One region of the Nitratireductor mangrovi genome, then DNA from elsewhere that is predicted to be linked to it. Evidence: predicted binding sites of a transcription regulator. Region 1 holds the regulator's gene; the other holds the start of a gene.
The links. Region 1 encodes LexA, which represses DNA repair genes until DNA is damaged. Its sites were predicted from a motif close to TGTTCNNNNTGTGTTCNG; they were not measured.
Positions count from the first base shown of each region.

Region 2: FQ775_RS22840 (DNA recombination protein RmuC) is a predicted target of LexA. The motif match lies at 5,028-5,045, and genes of this name have one in related genera.

Region 1 covers NZ_CP042301.2:1,420,312-1,427,599, forward strand. The annotation lists gene FQ775_RS06975 (ComEC/Rec2 family competence protein) at 1-1,551, shown strand, start outside; gene lexA (transcriptional repressor LexA) at 1,573-2,277, opposite strand; gene FQ775_RS06985 (molybdopterin molybdotransferase MoeA) at 2,384-3,589, opposite strand; gene moaC (cyclic pyranopterin monophosphate synthase MoaC) at 3,586-4,080, opposite strand; gene trpC (indole-3-glycerol phosphate synthase TrpC) at 4,088-4,906, opposite strand; gene trpD (anthranilate phosphoribosyltransferase) at 4,912-5,931, opposite strand; gene FQ775_RS07005 (SurA N-terminal domain-containing protein) at 5,940-7,288, opposite strand, start outside.
Region 2 covers NZ_CP042301.2:4,645,209-4,652,496, forward strand. The annotation lists gene FQ775_RS22815 (DNA polymerase III subunit gamma/tau) at 1-152, shown strand, start outside; gene FQ775_RS22820 (YbaB/EbfC family nucleoid-associated protein) at 172-495, shown strand; gene FQ775_RS22825 (LLM class flavin-dependent oxidoreductase) at 617-1,618, shown strand; gene FQ775_RS22830 (lytic murein transglycosylase) at 1,731-2,990, opposite strand; gene recR (recombination mediator RecR) at 3,038-3,643, opposite strand; gene FQ775_RS22840 (DNA recombination protein RmuC) at 3,750-4,994, opposite strand; gene def (peptide deformylase) at 5,097-5,627, shown strand; gene fmt (methionyl-tRNA formyltransferase) at 5,717-6,652, shown strand; gene FQ775_RS22855 (GNAT family N-acetyltransferase) at 6,649-7,152, shown strand; gene truA (tRNA pseudouridine(38-40) synthase TruA) at 7,158-7,288, shown strand, end outside.

The DNA of each region.
Region 1 (7,288 bases):
CGCGAGGCCATCGCGGCGCGCATCCGCCGCCATCTCGACGGCGCGGCCGGCGAGGTCGCGGCCGCCCTCATTGCGGGTGTCCGCGCCGGCATTCCGGAAGAGACCAACGAGGCGTTGCGCAAGGCGGGCTTGGCCCACGTGCTGTCGATCTCGGGACTGCACATGGCGCTGGTTGCGGGGACGGTGATGCTGGCGCTGAGGGCGCTGTTTGCCGCGTTGCCGGGGTTTTCCTCGCGACATCCGGTAAAGAAATACGCCGCCGCTGCGGCCCTGGTCGCCGCCAGCTACTACCTCCTGGTATCGGGAGCGGCAGTCGCGGCGCAACGCAGCTTCATCATGATCGCCGTGATGCTGGTCGCGCTGCTCTTCGACCGGGGGGCGATCACCATGCGCAACCTGGCAATCGCAGCGATGATCATCATCGCGATCGCCCCGCACGAGGTGGTTGGTCCCTCCTTCCAGATGTCGTTCGCGGCCACCGCGGCACTGATTGCCGCTTACGCCGCCTGGGCCGAGCGGGCGGCGGCCGCGCCCCGGCGCGACTGGTCGCCCGAAGCCGGCCTCGTCCGCCGGCTTGCAAGCCGCGCGGCCTATTACACCACCGGACTGGCAATGACGTCCCTGATTGCCGGTGGCGCCACGACGCTCTTTGCTGTCTGGCATTTTCACCGGGCGGCGCCGCTGGGGCTGATCGCCAACCTTGCCGCGATGCCGGTCGTTTCGCTGATCGTCATGCCGTTCGCAGTGATCGCGGGCGTGCTGATGCCCCTGGGCCTCGAAGGGCCGGCATTGCGGGTGATGGGGCAGGGGATATCGGCCATGGTGGCGATAGCCGACTGGGTCGCCGAACGCACGCCGTTCGACGCAGTTGGAGCGATCTCACCGGCTGCTCTGCTGTGGCTGACGGCCGCCCTGATCGTGGCCACCGTTGCCACGACGCGGCTGCGCTTGATCGCAGTCCCATTGGCCGTCGCCGGACTGGCGGCGATGCTGGCGGGCCGGCATCCTGATCTGCTTGTTTCTGAGGATGGCAAGCTGCTGGCCCTGGCGCGGTCGGATGGCGGGTTGGCGGTCAGCAGGTCGCGACCCAACGGCTTCACGGTCGGCATCTGGCAGAAGGCGCTGGCGTCGGAGCGGCTGGTGAAGCCCGAAACCTCCAAGGATGCCGAAGCATCCTCGCTGTTGGGAGCCGCAGATGGTTCTGGCGACGCTTTCATCTGCGCGGACGACACCTGCATCGCGCGCCATGCCGGCGGGGCCGTCATCGTTCAGTCCGCCACTGCCGAGACCGCTGCGCCGTTCTGCGCGATAGCCGCAATCATCATTATCGAGGATGCGACGGCAAAAGATCCGTGCGGCGACAGCAAGGTGCTGGTGGTGACGGCACGCGACCTGGCGCGGCGCGGCAGCTTGGCCGTCCACTTCGACGCCGGTACGAACCAAGCGAGCGCGGAATTCGCCATTTCGGAGCCGTTTCGCCCATGGCACGACCACCGGCGCTTCTCACGCGAGGCGCGCGGCCTGCCGCCCTACCGAAGGGGCGAGGACTGACGAGCGACGGCAGCCAGCGGGTCAGTAGCGGCGGATGAGACCGACGAGCCGGCCCTGAACCTTGACCCGGTCGGGCCCGAAGATGCGGGTTTCGTAGGCCGGGTTGGCAGCCTCGAGCGCGATCGAGGCGCCCTTGCGGCGGAAGCGCTTCAACGTTGCCTCCTCATCGTCGACCAGGGCGACGACGATGTCGCCGGGATTGGCGGTGCCGATGCTGCGGATGATGACCGTATCGCCGTCGAGAATGCCGGCTTCGATCATCGAATCGCCCTTGACCTCGAGCGCGAAATGCTCGCCGCCGGAAAGCATTTCCGGCGGCACGGCGACCGAATGGGTCTGATGCTGGATGGCGTCGATCGGCACGCCGGCGGCGATGCGCCCCATGACCGGCACCGAGACCGAGGCCGCGTCGTCGTCATTGCCCGACGGCGGCGGGGCCGCGGGTTTCGGCTTGCCACCCTCGATCACGCTTGGCGAGAACTTGCGCGGCGCGCCAAGTCCCGGCGCGATGGAATCGGGAAGCCGTATCACTTCGAGCGCCCTGGCGCGGTTGGGCAACCGGCGAATGAATCCGCGCTCCTCCAGAGCGGTGATCAGCCGGTGAATGCCGGACTTGGAGGCAAGGTCGAGCGCCTCCTTCATCTCGTCGAAGGAGGGCGGAATGCCGGTCTCCTTCAGACGCTCATGAATGAAGAGCAGGAGTTCGTGTTGCTTCCGCGTCAGCATTCGGGCCCCCAAGGGAATCGTTCATAAACAAAACCAGAACAAACACTATCTGTTCCAGTCTTGTTCCGCAACCATTTAAATTTTAGTGAATGCGTTTACGCTTTGTTCAGCGTAACATCAGCAACGCGGAGGGCGCGCCGGCCTGAGCCGCCGGCGCGTGCGGCGGGCGGACGATCAGGGCGTTGGCGTCGGCCAGCACCCTGAGCATAGAGGAATCCTGGATCGGCGAGGGCCGCGCCACGAGCCGGCCGCCTTCCCTCACCGCGATGGCGCGCAGATAGTCCTGCCTGAGATCGTTGGCGGGAAGATCGGCGCCGATAAAACCGGGGACCGGTCCGTCGGGCGCCGGGCGGCCTGCGAGCCGGGCAATCAGCGGTTTGAGGAAGACGTGCGAGCAGACGAGGCTTGCGACCGGGTTGCCGGGCAGGCCGAGCACGTGGCGACCGCCGAGCATGCCCGCCATCAGCGGCTTGCCGGGCCGCATGGCGATCTTCCAGAAATCGATCGCCGCGCCATGCGCCCTTAGCGCCTGCTGGACAAGGTCGTGGTCGCCCACCGAGGCGCCGCCTATGGTGACGATGATGTCGGCGTCGGCATCGACGGCGCGGGCAAGGGCGGCCTCGATCGCCTCGTCGCGGTCGGCGGCAATGCCGAGGTCGAGCACGCGGGCGCCGGCCTCCCGCGCGATCGCGGCCACGCCATACATGTTGGAAGCGACGATCTGGCCGGGGCCGACTTCGCTGCCGGGCGGAACCAGTTCGTTGCCAGTGGCGAGGATCGCCACAAGCGGCCGCGAGACGACGTCGAGTCGGGCATGATTGGCGGCCGCGGCCAGCGATAGCGCGGCGGCGTCAAGGACGCGGCCGGCCTCGAGCAGGCTCTCGCCGGCCTCGAAGTCGAGCCCCTTGCGGCGGATGTTTTTCCCGCGGACGACTGTTTCGGTAACCTCGACCGTGTGTCCGTTGATCGGGCGCGTGTTTTCCTGGATCAGTACCGTGTCGGAACCCTCCGGCACGACGCCGCCAGTGAAGATGCGCACAGCTTCGCCAGGTCCGACCACCCTGTCAAACGGCAGCCCGGCGGGTGCCTGGCCGATCACCGTCAGCATGACCGGCACTGTCTCGACGTCGGCGGCGCGGATGGCGTAGCCGTCCATTGCCGAGGCGGGGAAGGGAGGCTGCGTGCGCAGGGCCATCAAGGGGGCAGCGAGCACCCGGCCGGCACATTCGGCGATCGCCAACGTCTCGGCGGGTCGCCGGCTGGCGCCCGAAAGAAGCCGTTCCAGCGCGATCTCAACCGGAAGCAGGCTCATCGACCGTCGTCCGGAACGCGCCAGTCGCCTGATTTGCCGCCGGTCTTTTCGATGAGGCGGACGCCTGTGATGGCCATGCCGCGGTCGATCGCCTTGGCCATGTCATAGATCGTCAGGCAGGCGACGGCGACCGCGGTCAGCGCCTCCATCTCGACGCCGGTGCGGCCCTTGAGTTTCGCCATGGCGCGGACGCGCAGTCCGGGCAAAGCCTCGTCCGGCTCGATGTCGACGGAGACCTTGCTCAGGAGCAGAGCGTGGCAGAGCGGGATCAGTTCGTGGGTCTTCTTGGCGGCCATGATGCCGGCAAGCCGCGCCGTGCCGAGCACGTCGCCTTTCCTGGCGTCGCCGGCGAGGATCGTCCGCAGCGTGGCCGCATCCATCGTCACCGCGCCTTCGGCGACGGCGACGCGTTCGGTCTCGGCCTTGTCGCCGACATCGACCATATGCGCTTCGCCGCTGGCGCCGATATGGGTGAGGCGGGCCTTGGTCATCGATGCCTCAGCCCGCGCTGCGCACCGGCTCGGATGCGCCGCCGATCAGCGATCGCGTCGCCGCCGCGACGTCATCCTGGCGCATCAGGCTTTCGCCGACCAGGAACGCATTGATGCCGCTCGCGGCAAGCCGCCGGCAGTCGGCATGGGTGAAAATGCCGCTTTCGCCGACCAGGGTGCGGTCGTCGGGCACCAGCCGCGCAAGCCGCTCGGATGTGGCGAGGCTCACCTCGAATGTCCTGAGGTCGCGGTTGTTGATGCCGATCAGCGGCGAGGCAAGCTTGAGCGCGCGCTCGGTCTCGGCTTCGTCGTGGACCTCGACCAGCACGTCCATCCCGAGTTCGCCGGCGCTTTCTTCCAGCGCGCTGGCTTCCTCGTCGGAAACGCTCGCCATGATGACCAGGATGGCGTCAGCACCCCAGGCGCGCGCTTCGTGGACCTGATAGGGCTCGAACATGAAATCCTTGCGCAGCGCGGGCAGGGAGGTTGCGCCGCGTGCCGCGGTCAGGAACTCCGGCGTGCCCTGAAAGGACGGGGTGTCGGTCAGCACCGAGAGGCAGGCCGCGCCACCAGCTTCGTACGCGCGGGCGAGCGCCGGCGGGTCGAAATCGGCGCGGATCAGCCCGCGCGACGGGCTCGCCTTCTTGATCTCGGCGATGAGGCCGAAGCCGCCCCCGGCGCGCTGTTTCTCAAGTGCAGCGCGAAAGCCGCGCGGCGGCTCGACATTGGCGATCCGCGCCTTGAGTTCGGCCAGCGGGCGCTCGGCCTTGGCGCGGGCAATCTCCTCGCGCTTGTAGGTCTCGATCTTCTTCAGGATGTCAGCCATGGCGGCTACCCGTCGCCTCGGTTCGAAACGGCGACGAGCCGTTCGAGGGTCTGGCGCGCCTTGCCTGCGTCGATCGTCTCGGCAGCGAGCGCGACGCCGTCCTTGAGTGTCGCGGCCTTGCCGGCGACGACAAAGGCAGCGCCCGCATTCATCAGGACGATGTCGCGATAGGGCGTCTTCTCGCCGTCGAGAACCAGCTTCAGCGCCATGGCGTTGTGCTCGGCGTCGCCGCCCTTGAGATCGGCGAAGGCAACGCGCGGCAGCCCGACATCCTCCGGCTTCACCTTGAAGGTGGTGATCGCGCCATACTCGAGGGCGGCGACCTCGGTCTCGCCGGCGGTGGTGATCTCGTCGAGGCCGTCGCCGTGAACAACCCAGGCAGCCTCGGCCCCGAGCGTCTTCAGCACCTCGGCGACCGGCACCACCCATTCGGGCGCGAAGACCCCGACCATCTGGCGCTTGACGCTGGCGGGATTCGACAGCGGCCCCAAGAGGTTGAAGACCGTGCGGGTGCCAAGCTCGACCCGGGCCGGGCCGACATGTTTCATGGCCGAATGATGCCTGGGCGCGAACATGAAACCGAGCCCCGCCTCGCGAATGCAGGCGGCGATCGCTTCCGGCCCGATCTCGATGTCGACGCCGAGGGCGGCCAGCGTATCGGCCGCTCCGGAGCGCGAGGAAAGCGCGCGGTTGCCATGCTTGGCAACCGGCACGCCGGCGCCGGCGACCACGAAGGCCGCGCAAGTGGAGATGTTGTAGGAGCCGGACGCATCGCCGCCGGTGCCGACAATGTCGATCGCGTCCGCCGGTGCGGCGACCGGCAGCATCTTGGCCCGCATGGTCGCGACCGCGCCGGAAATCTCGGCCACCGTCTCGCCGCGCACCCGCATGGCCATGAGGAATCCGCCGATCTGGGCCGGCGTCGCCTCGCCGGACATGACCACCTCGAAGGCCGCGCGCGCCTCCTCGAAAGAGAGCGGCGTCCCGGTCGCGACCTTGGCGATATGGGGCTTGAAGTCGCTCATGGCCGCCGTCAGAAGCTCAGTGCCTGGCGTATGGCGGCCTCGTTGATGGTGACCTCGTATTCGTTGCGCAGCTTGCCGACCAGCTGGTCGAGCAGATCGTCGGCAAGACCGGAGCGGAAGGCCTGCTGGTTCTCGGGCGCGATCGATTCGGCGCTGGCGCCGGCGGGTTCGAAGGCTTCGGTGACCTTGAACACGATCTGGCCGTCACCCGTCGGCGTCGCCGTGGTACCGGTCCCTTGCGGCGCGACGCCGTAGACCGCCGCCACGCCGGCGCGGCCGAGATCGGCGTCGTCGGCGCCACGGCGCACGCCGCGCTTGGTCTGCTTTTCAAGTTCCAGTTCCGCCGCGACATCGTCGAGCGAAGCGCCGTCCTCGACCCGTTTGCGCAGTTCCTCGGCCTTCGCCGACAGCCGCGTATCACGCTCGGCTTCGGTCCAGTCGGCCATCACCTCTTCGCGTACCTCCTCGAGGCTGCGTTCGCGGCCTGGTGTTACCTTGTCGACCTCGTAGAACACGAACCCGCTGGCGCCGATCGAGATCGGCGGGTTCTCGACGCCGGCCTCGGTCTCGAATGACTGGCGCAAAAGTTCCTTGGATTCCGGCAGGTCCTTGAGGATGGTACCGTCCGGCGTCTGGCCGGTCCTGTCGACGGCCTCGACCGTCACCACCTTGAGGCCGAGCTTTTCGGCCGCTTCCTGCATGGTGGCGCCGGAGGCGCGTGCGTCCTCGTAGCTGTCGTGGACGTCGAACAGCACCGCGCCCGCTTCGTTGAGCGCGAGCTCCATTCGGATCTCTTCGGCAACCTCCTCGAGCGGCTTCACGGTTTCCGGCGTGATCTCCGTGACCCTGAGGATGACCGGGCCGAAGGCGCCGTCAACGATGCCGCTGATCTCGTTCCGGGCCAGCGAGAAGGCGGCGTCGGCGACGGCATCGTCCGGCACCGCGGATTTCGCCAGCGTTCCGAGCTCCACGTCAGACATGGTCTTGCCTTCGGCGGCGACCGTCTCCTCGAAGGTCGCCCCGCCACGGATGCGGTCGAGCGCGATCTGCGCTGCGTCCCGGTTGGCGAACACCAGCTGTTCGATCGCGCGCCGCTCGGCGGTGGTGTAGTCGTCGATGTTGGCCTCGTAGTCCTCACGCACCTGGGCGTCGGAGATGGCGCGCGGATCGGCGATGTCCGTCGGTTCCAGCTTCACATAGGAGATGGTGCGATATTCCGGGGCATCGTAGCGCACCTTATTGTCATCGAACCAAGCCTTGAGCGCCTCTTCGGACGGCGGCTCGATCGGCTCGACAAGGGCAGGGGGCAGGACGAGGAAATCGACGGTGCGGTCTTCGCCCTGATAGAGCGCGACGG
Region 2 (7,288 bases), 1.6 Mb from region 1:
CCATCCTCGACGCCCGCGCCGACCCCGAGGTGGCCGCCATCCTGTCGCGCTTCCCCGGCTCGCGCATCATCGACGTGCGCATTCCGGAGGCGGCCGAGGACGACATGGCGCCCGCGCCGCCGCCCGGCGACGACGAAGACGACGAATCCTGACCAATTGAGGAACGGCAAGATGAAGGATCTGATGGGCCTTATGGGCAAGGCCAAGGAAATGCAGGCGAAGTTCGAGGCCATGCAGAAGGAGATCGCCGAGATGGAGGCCTCCGGCCAGGCCGGTGGCGGTCTCGTGCAGGTCACGCTCAGCGGCAAGGGCGAGATGAAGGCGCTCAAGGTCGACCCGTCCCTGTTCAAGGAGGACGACGTCGAGATCCTTGAGGACCTGATCCTCGCCGCCCACAACGACGCCAAGGCCAAGGCCGAGGCGATGATGCAGAAGAAGACCCAGGAACTCACCGCCGGTCTGCCGATCCCGCCCGGCTTCAAGCTGCCGTTCTGATCCGGACCCGGTCGACGCCGGATTCGCATGTGACGCGTGAAGCCCTCGGGTGGGCCTCGCGCTCGTCGTTGGCTCGGTTGGCGCCGGCCGCGGTCCCCTCGTGCTGAGGCAAGGTGAAAGAATGATCCCGATTTCGGTTCTCGACCTCGCGCCCGTCGCCGAAGGCAGCGACGTCGCGCAGTCGCTGAAAAACACGCTCGACCTTGCCCGGCATGCCGAGAAATGGGGTTACGAGCGTTATTGGCTCGCCGAGCATCACAACATGCCCGGCATCGCCAGCGCGGCGACCGCAGTGGTGATCGGCCAGGTCGCCGCCGCGACCTCGACCATCCGTGTCGGCGCCGGCGGCATCATGCTGCCCAACCATGCGCCGCTGATGGTCGCCGAGGCCTTCGGCACGCTGGCCGCGCTCTATCCCGGCCGCATCGACCTCGGCCTCGGCCGCGCGCCCGGCACCGACATGGCGACCGCCCGCGCGCTGCGGCGCGGGCTCAATGCCGACCCCAACGCCTTTCCGCAGGACGTCGTCGAGCTGATCGGCTGGTTCCGCGCCGCCGAGGAAGGCCAGCGCGTGCGTGCCGTGCCCGGCGCCGGTCTCGACGTGCCGATCTGGATTCTGGGTTCCAGCCTCTATGGCGCGCAGCTCGCCGCCGCGCTCGGCCTGCCCTATGCCTTCGCCTCGCATTTCGCGCCGGCGGAACTGGAAAGCGCGGTCGCGATCTACCGCGAGCGTTTCGAGCCGTCGGCGCAGCTCGACAAGCCTTACGTCATGCTCGGCATGAGCGTCTTTGCCGCCGACACCGACGGGGAGGCGCGGCTGCTCTTCTCCTCGCAGCAGCAGGCCTTCGTCAATCTGCGCTCCGGCCGTCCCGGCAAGCTGCCGCCGCCGGTCGCCAATTACGAGGAGACGCTCGACCCGGCCGCCCGCTCGATGCTCGATCTTGCCCTTTCCTGCGCCGTGGTCGGCTCGCCCGAGACGGTGCGAACCGGAATCGCCGGTTTTGCCGCCCGCACCGGGGCCGACGAACTGATCGTCACCGGTAACATTTTCGATCATGCCGCGCGGCTGAAATCCTTCGGGATCCTGGCCGACGTCCGGCGGGCGCTGGCCGACGCCGCCTGAGGTCCTGAAACCTCGGAGTTCGGGTTCCGAATCCCCGGATTTTTGCGATTTTCCGGCAGAAAACCCGCGGCTTCCGGCCCGAAATCGCGGTGCCGAACCGCAGCTTCCGGGCTCAGCGCAGGGCGCGCACCAGGGCCGCGTCCGGGAAGCAGGTCGGCTTCAAGCCGTTGTTTTCCTGCCATTTTCCGATCGAGCGCCGCGTCTTGAACCCGGCAAGCCCGTCCGCCCCGCCGACATCGTGGCCAAGCCGCTCCAGGCCCCGCTGCATCGCCGAAATGTCGGAACGATCGAGCCCTCCGACCTTGCCCCAGGAGCCCGAAAAGCCTTTGTCGCCATAGCTTATGCGGTCGGCGGCATGCCCGACGAACAGCGCGTAGACGTCGCTCTCGTTGTATTCCTTGAGAACGTAGAAGTTCGGCGTCACGATGAAAGCCGGGCCGTGGCGCCCCGCCGGCATCATCAGATATCCGACCCCGCGCGCCTCGTGATCGGGAAACGGTCGCCCGCCGACGCGCTCGATGCCCATTGCCGCCCAATCCGAAATGTTTCGGCCCCGGTCCGGTCCTTCTAGCGCGCAGGAAACGCCGTCCGGCACCGTCACCTCGAAGCCCCAGTCGCGACCGGTCACCCAGCCGTGGTTGCGCAGGTAGCTGGCGATCGAGGCCAGCGTATCGGCCTCCGAACTCCAGATGTCGATGCGCCCGTCGCCGTCGCCATCGGCGGCATGTTTCAGATAGGAACTCGGCAGGAATTGCGGCTGTCCGAGCGCGCCGGCCCAAGACGATTTCATCGCCCTCGGTGAAATCCTGCCGCGCTCGGCCATCACCAGGGCGGATAGCACCTCGACGCGGAACATGTCCTTGCGTGTCGACAGGAACGCCTTGGTGCCCAGCACCTCGAAGGCGTCGTGCGGGATCTTGGCGCGGCCGAACGCCGATTCGCGCCCCCAGATGGCGAGGATGATGCCGGCGGGCACGCCGTAGCGCTTTTCGATCGCAGCCAATGTCTGGCGATGCTTGCCGGCGCGCGACCGTCCGCCGGCCGTCACGCCGCGGACCGTGTTTTCGGCGAAATAGACCGCCGGTGAGCGGAACTCGGCCTGATGCTGCGCCTTCGGTGTGGTCGGCTTCTGGCCGGGCAGGACGAGGTCGGGCAGCTTCAGATTAGGCGAAACGCCGTCGAAGGCCGCATCGAAGGTCTGTCGCGACACGCCGTTCGTCTTGGCAGCCGGCCACAGATCGCTTTCGAGCCAGGCGCGGAACTGCTGGCCGATCGAGGCGGCGAGGGAAGGGGCCGCAAGCGAGACAACGAAGACCAGCACGAGCGCCAAGAGTGCCGGCAGGCGGGAAAATGGTGTCTGAGAACGCATCATGACAGTCTGGCCGATCCGCTCGAAGCCAGTCAAATCCGGGACCATCCTCAAAACGCTGTCCGCGATTTCAGTGCCGCCGACAGCGTGCCCTCGTCGAGATAGTCGAGTTCGCCGCCGACCGGAACGCCGTGGGCGAGTCGGGTCACGCGCACTTCGAGCCCCGAGAGCTGGTCGGTGATGTAATGCGCGGTGGTCTGGCCTTCGACGGTGGCGTTGACGGCCAGGATCAGTTCGCTCACACCGCCCCCGGCGACCCTGTCGATCAGCGCCTTGATGTTGAGCTCGTCGGGGCCGATGCCGTCGAGCGGCGACAGCGTGCCGCCCAGAACGTGATAGCGCGCATTCATGGCCCCGGCGCGTTCCAGCGCCCAGAGATCGGCAACGTCCTCGACCACGATGATGGTGGCGCCGTCGCGGCGCGGGTCGGTGCAGACCGTGCAGGGATCGCAGGTGTCGACGTTGCCGCAGTTCGAGCAGATGCGCACCGCGTCGACCGCTTCTGCCATCGCCGCCGCGAGCGGCGAGAGCAGCTGTTCCTTCTTCTTGATCAGTTGCAGCGCCGCCCGTCGCGCCGAGCGCGGCCCGAGGCCCGGCACCTTGGCAAGCAGCTGGATCAGGCGTTCGATCTCTGGGCCGGCGATTCGTTTCGACATGGCGAATGTCTAAGGCCAATCGGTCGCGGATTGAAGCGGCGACCGCATCCGTTCTGGCCAAAAGCGACACCGGCGCCGCGCGTCGGACTGGCGGCCGGTGTCACGGTCAGTCGTCGCCCTCGACGACCCGCAGCCTTAGCGACCCGGACTTGGTTTCCGCGACCTGGCTGACCCCGCGACTTTCTCCTTCGCCCTCGACGGTGCCCAATTCCAGCGCCTCGATCTTCTGGCCGCGCTTGGTGACCTTTTCCGTCGAGGTCAGGATCATGTCGATATCGCGGTTCGCCTGCGAGAAATGCGCCTGCAATTTGCGCACCCGGTCGTCGAGCCGGCCGACATCCTCCATCAGCCGCACCACCTCGCCCTGAATGAGGTGCGCTTGCTCGCGCATGCGGGCATCCTTGAGCACCGCCTGGATTACCTGGATCGACAGCATCAGGAGCGACGGCGACACGATGACGATGCGGGCGCGATGGGCGCGCTGCACAAGCGCCTCGAAATTCTCGTGGATCTCGGCGAAGATCGATTCCGACGGCACGAACATGAACGCCGTGTCCTGCGTCTCGCCCTGAATGAAATAGCGGTCAGCGATGGCCTTGATATGCACGTCGATGTCGCGCCGGAAGGCCTGTGTCGCCTGCTTCTCGGCATCGGGACTTTCGGCGTCGGCGGCGGCGCGGATGGCGTTCCACGATTCCAGTGGAAACTTGGCGTCGATCACCAGCGACGGCGCATCGTTCGGCATCCTGACCAGGCAGTCGGGACGGTTGCCGTTGGAAAGCGTGGCCTGGAACTCGTAGGCGCTCGACGGCAATCCGTCGGCGATGATCGCTTCCATGCGCGACTGGCCGAAGGCACCGCGGGTCTGCTTGTTGGCGAGAATCTGCTGCAGTTGCACCACCTGGCCGGCAAGCGACTGGATGTTGCCTTGTGCCGTGTCGATGACCGCGAGCCGCTCCTGCAGCTTCGAGAGGCTTTCGTGGGTGGCTCGGGCCTGCTCGCTCATCGACTGGCCCAGACGCCCGGTCATGGAGTCGAGCCGGTCCGAAATCGCCTTGTTGAGCTCGCCCTGACGCGCCCCGAAGACGTCGGCAATGGTCGCCATGCGGCCCTGCATCTCGGACTGCGCACGGGTGATCTCGGCCATGCGCGCTTCCGCCGCGCGGGCATGTTCAGCGGCTTCGGCCGCAGCCAGGGTGCGGGCTCGCGCACTGCGCCACAAGGCAATCGCCAGTCCTGCCAGAAGCAGGACGAGAACAGCCGCGCCGCCTACAAGCGCATGGCCGACAGTGATCGTCGAGTTGCCCAGCTGGGCGAGCGGGGCCGAAAAGATTGGCAGAAGCTGATCCATCACTCGACCCTAGCCGATTCGGTACCGGGTCAGAAGATCAAAACAGGAACAGGATGAATCGCGACAGTTGACGCCCTACAAGCCACCGACTACCTGAATGCCATGTCGCTCAAGCCGCTCATCCTTTTGCCCGACCCCGTCCTGCGCCAGGTCTCCAAGCCCGTGGAGCGCGTCGACGGGGGTGTGAGGAAGCTTGCCGACGACATGCTGGAGACCATGTATGACGCGCCGGGCATCGGACTTGCCGCGATCCAGGTCGGTGAACCGTTGCGCATGCTTGTGATCGATGTCTCCAAGGAGGAAGAGCCGCGCGAGCCGCGCATCTTCATCAACCCCGAGATCGTTGCCTCCGCCGATGAGCGCTCGACCTATGAGGAGGGCTGCCTCTCGATTCCCGACTATTACGCCGAGGTCGAGAGGCCGGCTGCGGTGACGGTCGACTACGTCGACATCGACGGCGAGAGAAGGCAGATCGAGGCCGAGGGCCTGCTCGCGACCTGCCTGCAGCACGAGATCGATCATCTGAACGGCGTGCTCTTCATCGACTACCTGTCGCGGCTGAAGCGCGACATGGTGGTGAAGAGGTTTCGCAAGCTGGCCCGCGAGCGCCCGTCCGGCCGTATGGTCGGATAGAAACTTGACGTCAGGCTCCTAAAGCCGTTTGAAGCGTGCGGCGCGCCGATTGTGCGGGCGCCATCTCTGGATAGGCCGGACGGGTACGCATGACTTTTCGCCTCATTTTCATGGGGACGCCGGACTTTTCCGTGCCGACGCTCAGGGCTGTCGCGGCTGCCGGGCATGAGATCGCGGCCGTCTATACCCAGCCGCCGCGCGCTGCCGGGCGGCGCGGGCTCGAATTGACGAAGTCGCCGGTGCATCGCGCCGCCGAGGAATTGGGCGTTGAAGTCCGTACCCCGGACACGTTGCGCGACAAGGACGAACAGCGGGCATTTGTCGATCTGGGCGCGGATGTCGCCGTCGTCGTCGCTTACGGCCAGATTCTGCCGCGCGCCATCCTCGACGGTACGCGGCTCGGCTGCTTCAATGGCCACGCCTCGGCCCTGCCGCGCTGGCGCGGCGCCGCGCCGATCCAGCGCGCGATCATGGCCGGCGCCAGCGAAACCGCGATGATGGTGATGAAGATGGAGGCCGGTCTCGACACCGGACCAGTGGCATTGCAACGGCGTGTGCCGATCGGTCCCGACATGACTGCTGGCGAACTGCATGATGTACTCGCAGCCGAGGGAGCCGAATTGATGGTGGCGGGGCTGGCGCAACTCGAAGCAGGCACGCTGACGCTAACGCCGCAGCCGGAGGAAGGCGTGACTTATGCGCGCAAGATCGACAAGACCGAGACCCGCATCGACTGGGCGCGTCCCGCCACCGAGGTGCACAACCATATTCGCGGGTTGTCGCCGTTGCCGGGCGCCTGGTGCGAAATGCCGATCGGCGGCAAGCATGAGCGCGTAAAGGTTCTCCGCTCGACGCTTGCGCAAGGGCACGGACTATCTGGTCAGGTACTCGATGCCGGCCTCAGGGTAGCCTGCGGCGAGGGTGCGGTGCGCCTGGTCGAACTGCAACGCGCCGGCGGCAAGCCGATGCCCGCGGAGGCGTTCCTGCGCGGCGTCGATGTCGGTGAGGGGGGCGAAATAACGTGAGCAAGATCACCGTCAGCCAGGCAGCCGATGCCGATCGCACCGCGATCTTCGCGCTCGAGCAGGCCGCGTTCGGTCGCCGCGACGAGGCCGAACTGGTCGAACGGATCGTCTGGGATGGTGACCGGGTCCTCGAACTGGTGGCCGAGCGGGACGGCGCGATCCTCGGACATGTTCTGTTTTCGCGACTTCACGTCGAAACGGAGAGAGCCCGGTTCGCCGCGGTCGCCCTGGCACCGATTGCCGTCTATCCGGATTTCCAGGGTGGCGGCATCGGTTCGGCGCTGATCGAGGAAGGGCACCGGCTGCTGCGCGAGGCAGGCGAGACACTCAGCGTGGTGCTTGGTGAACCCGGATACTACGGCCGCTTCGGCTACACGCATGAGCGCGCACGCGGTTTCGATAGCGACTATCAATGCGAAGCGCTGCAGGCGGTTGCATGGGACGACGAGGCGCCGCCGACGGGTCGGCTCGTCTATCCGCGCGCCTTCGCCGGCACCTGAGGCCTATGCCGCGCTACCGCATCGATATCGAATATGATGGCGCCGCCTATGCTGGCTGGCAGCGCCAGGCCGACCAGCCTTCCGTGCAGGGTGCGATCGAAAAGGCGATTGCCGGCTTCTGCGCTGAGGAGGTCAG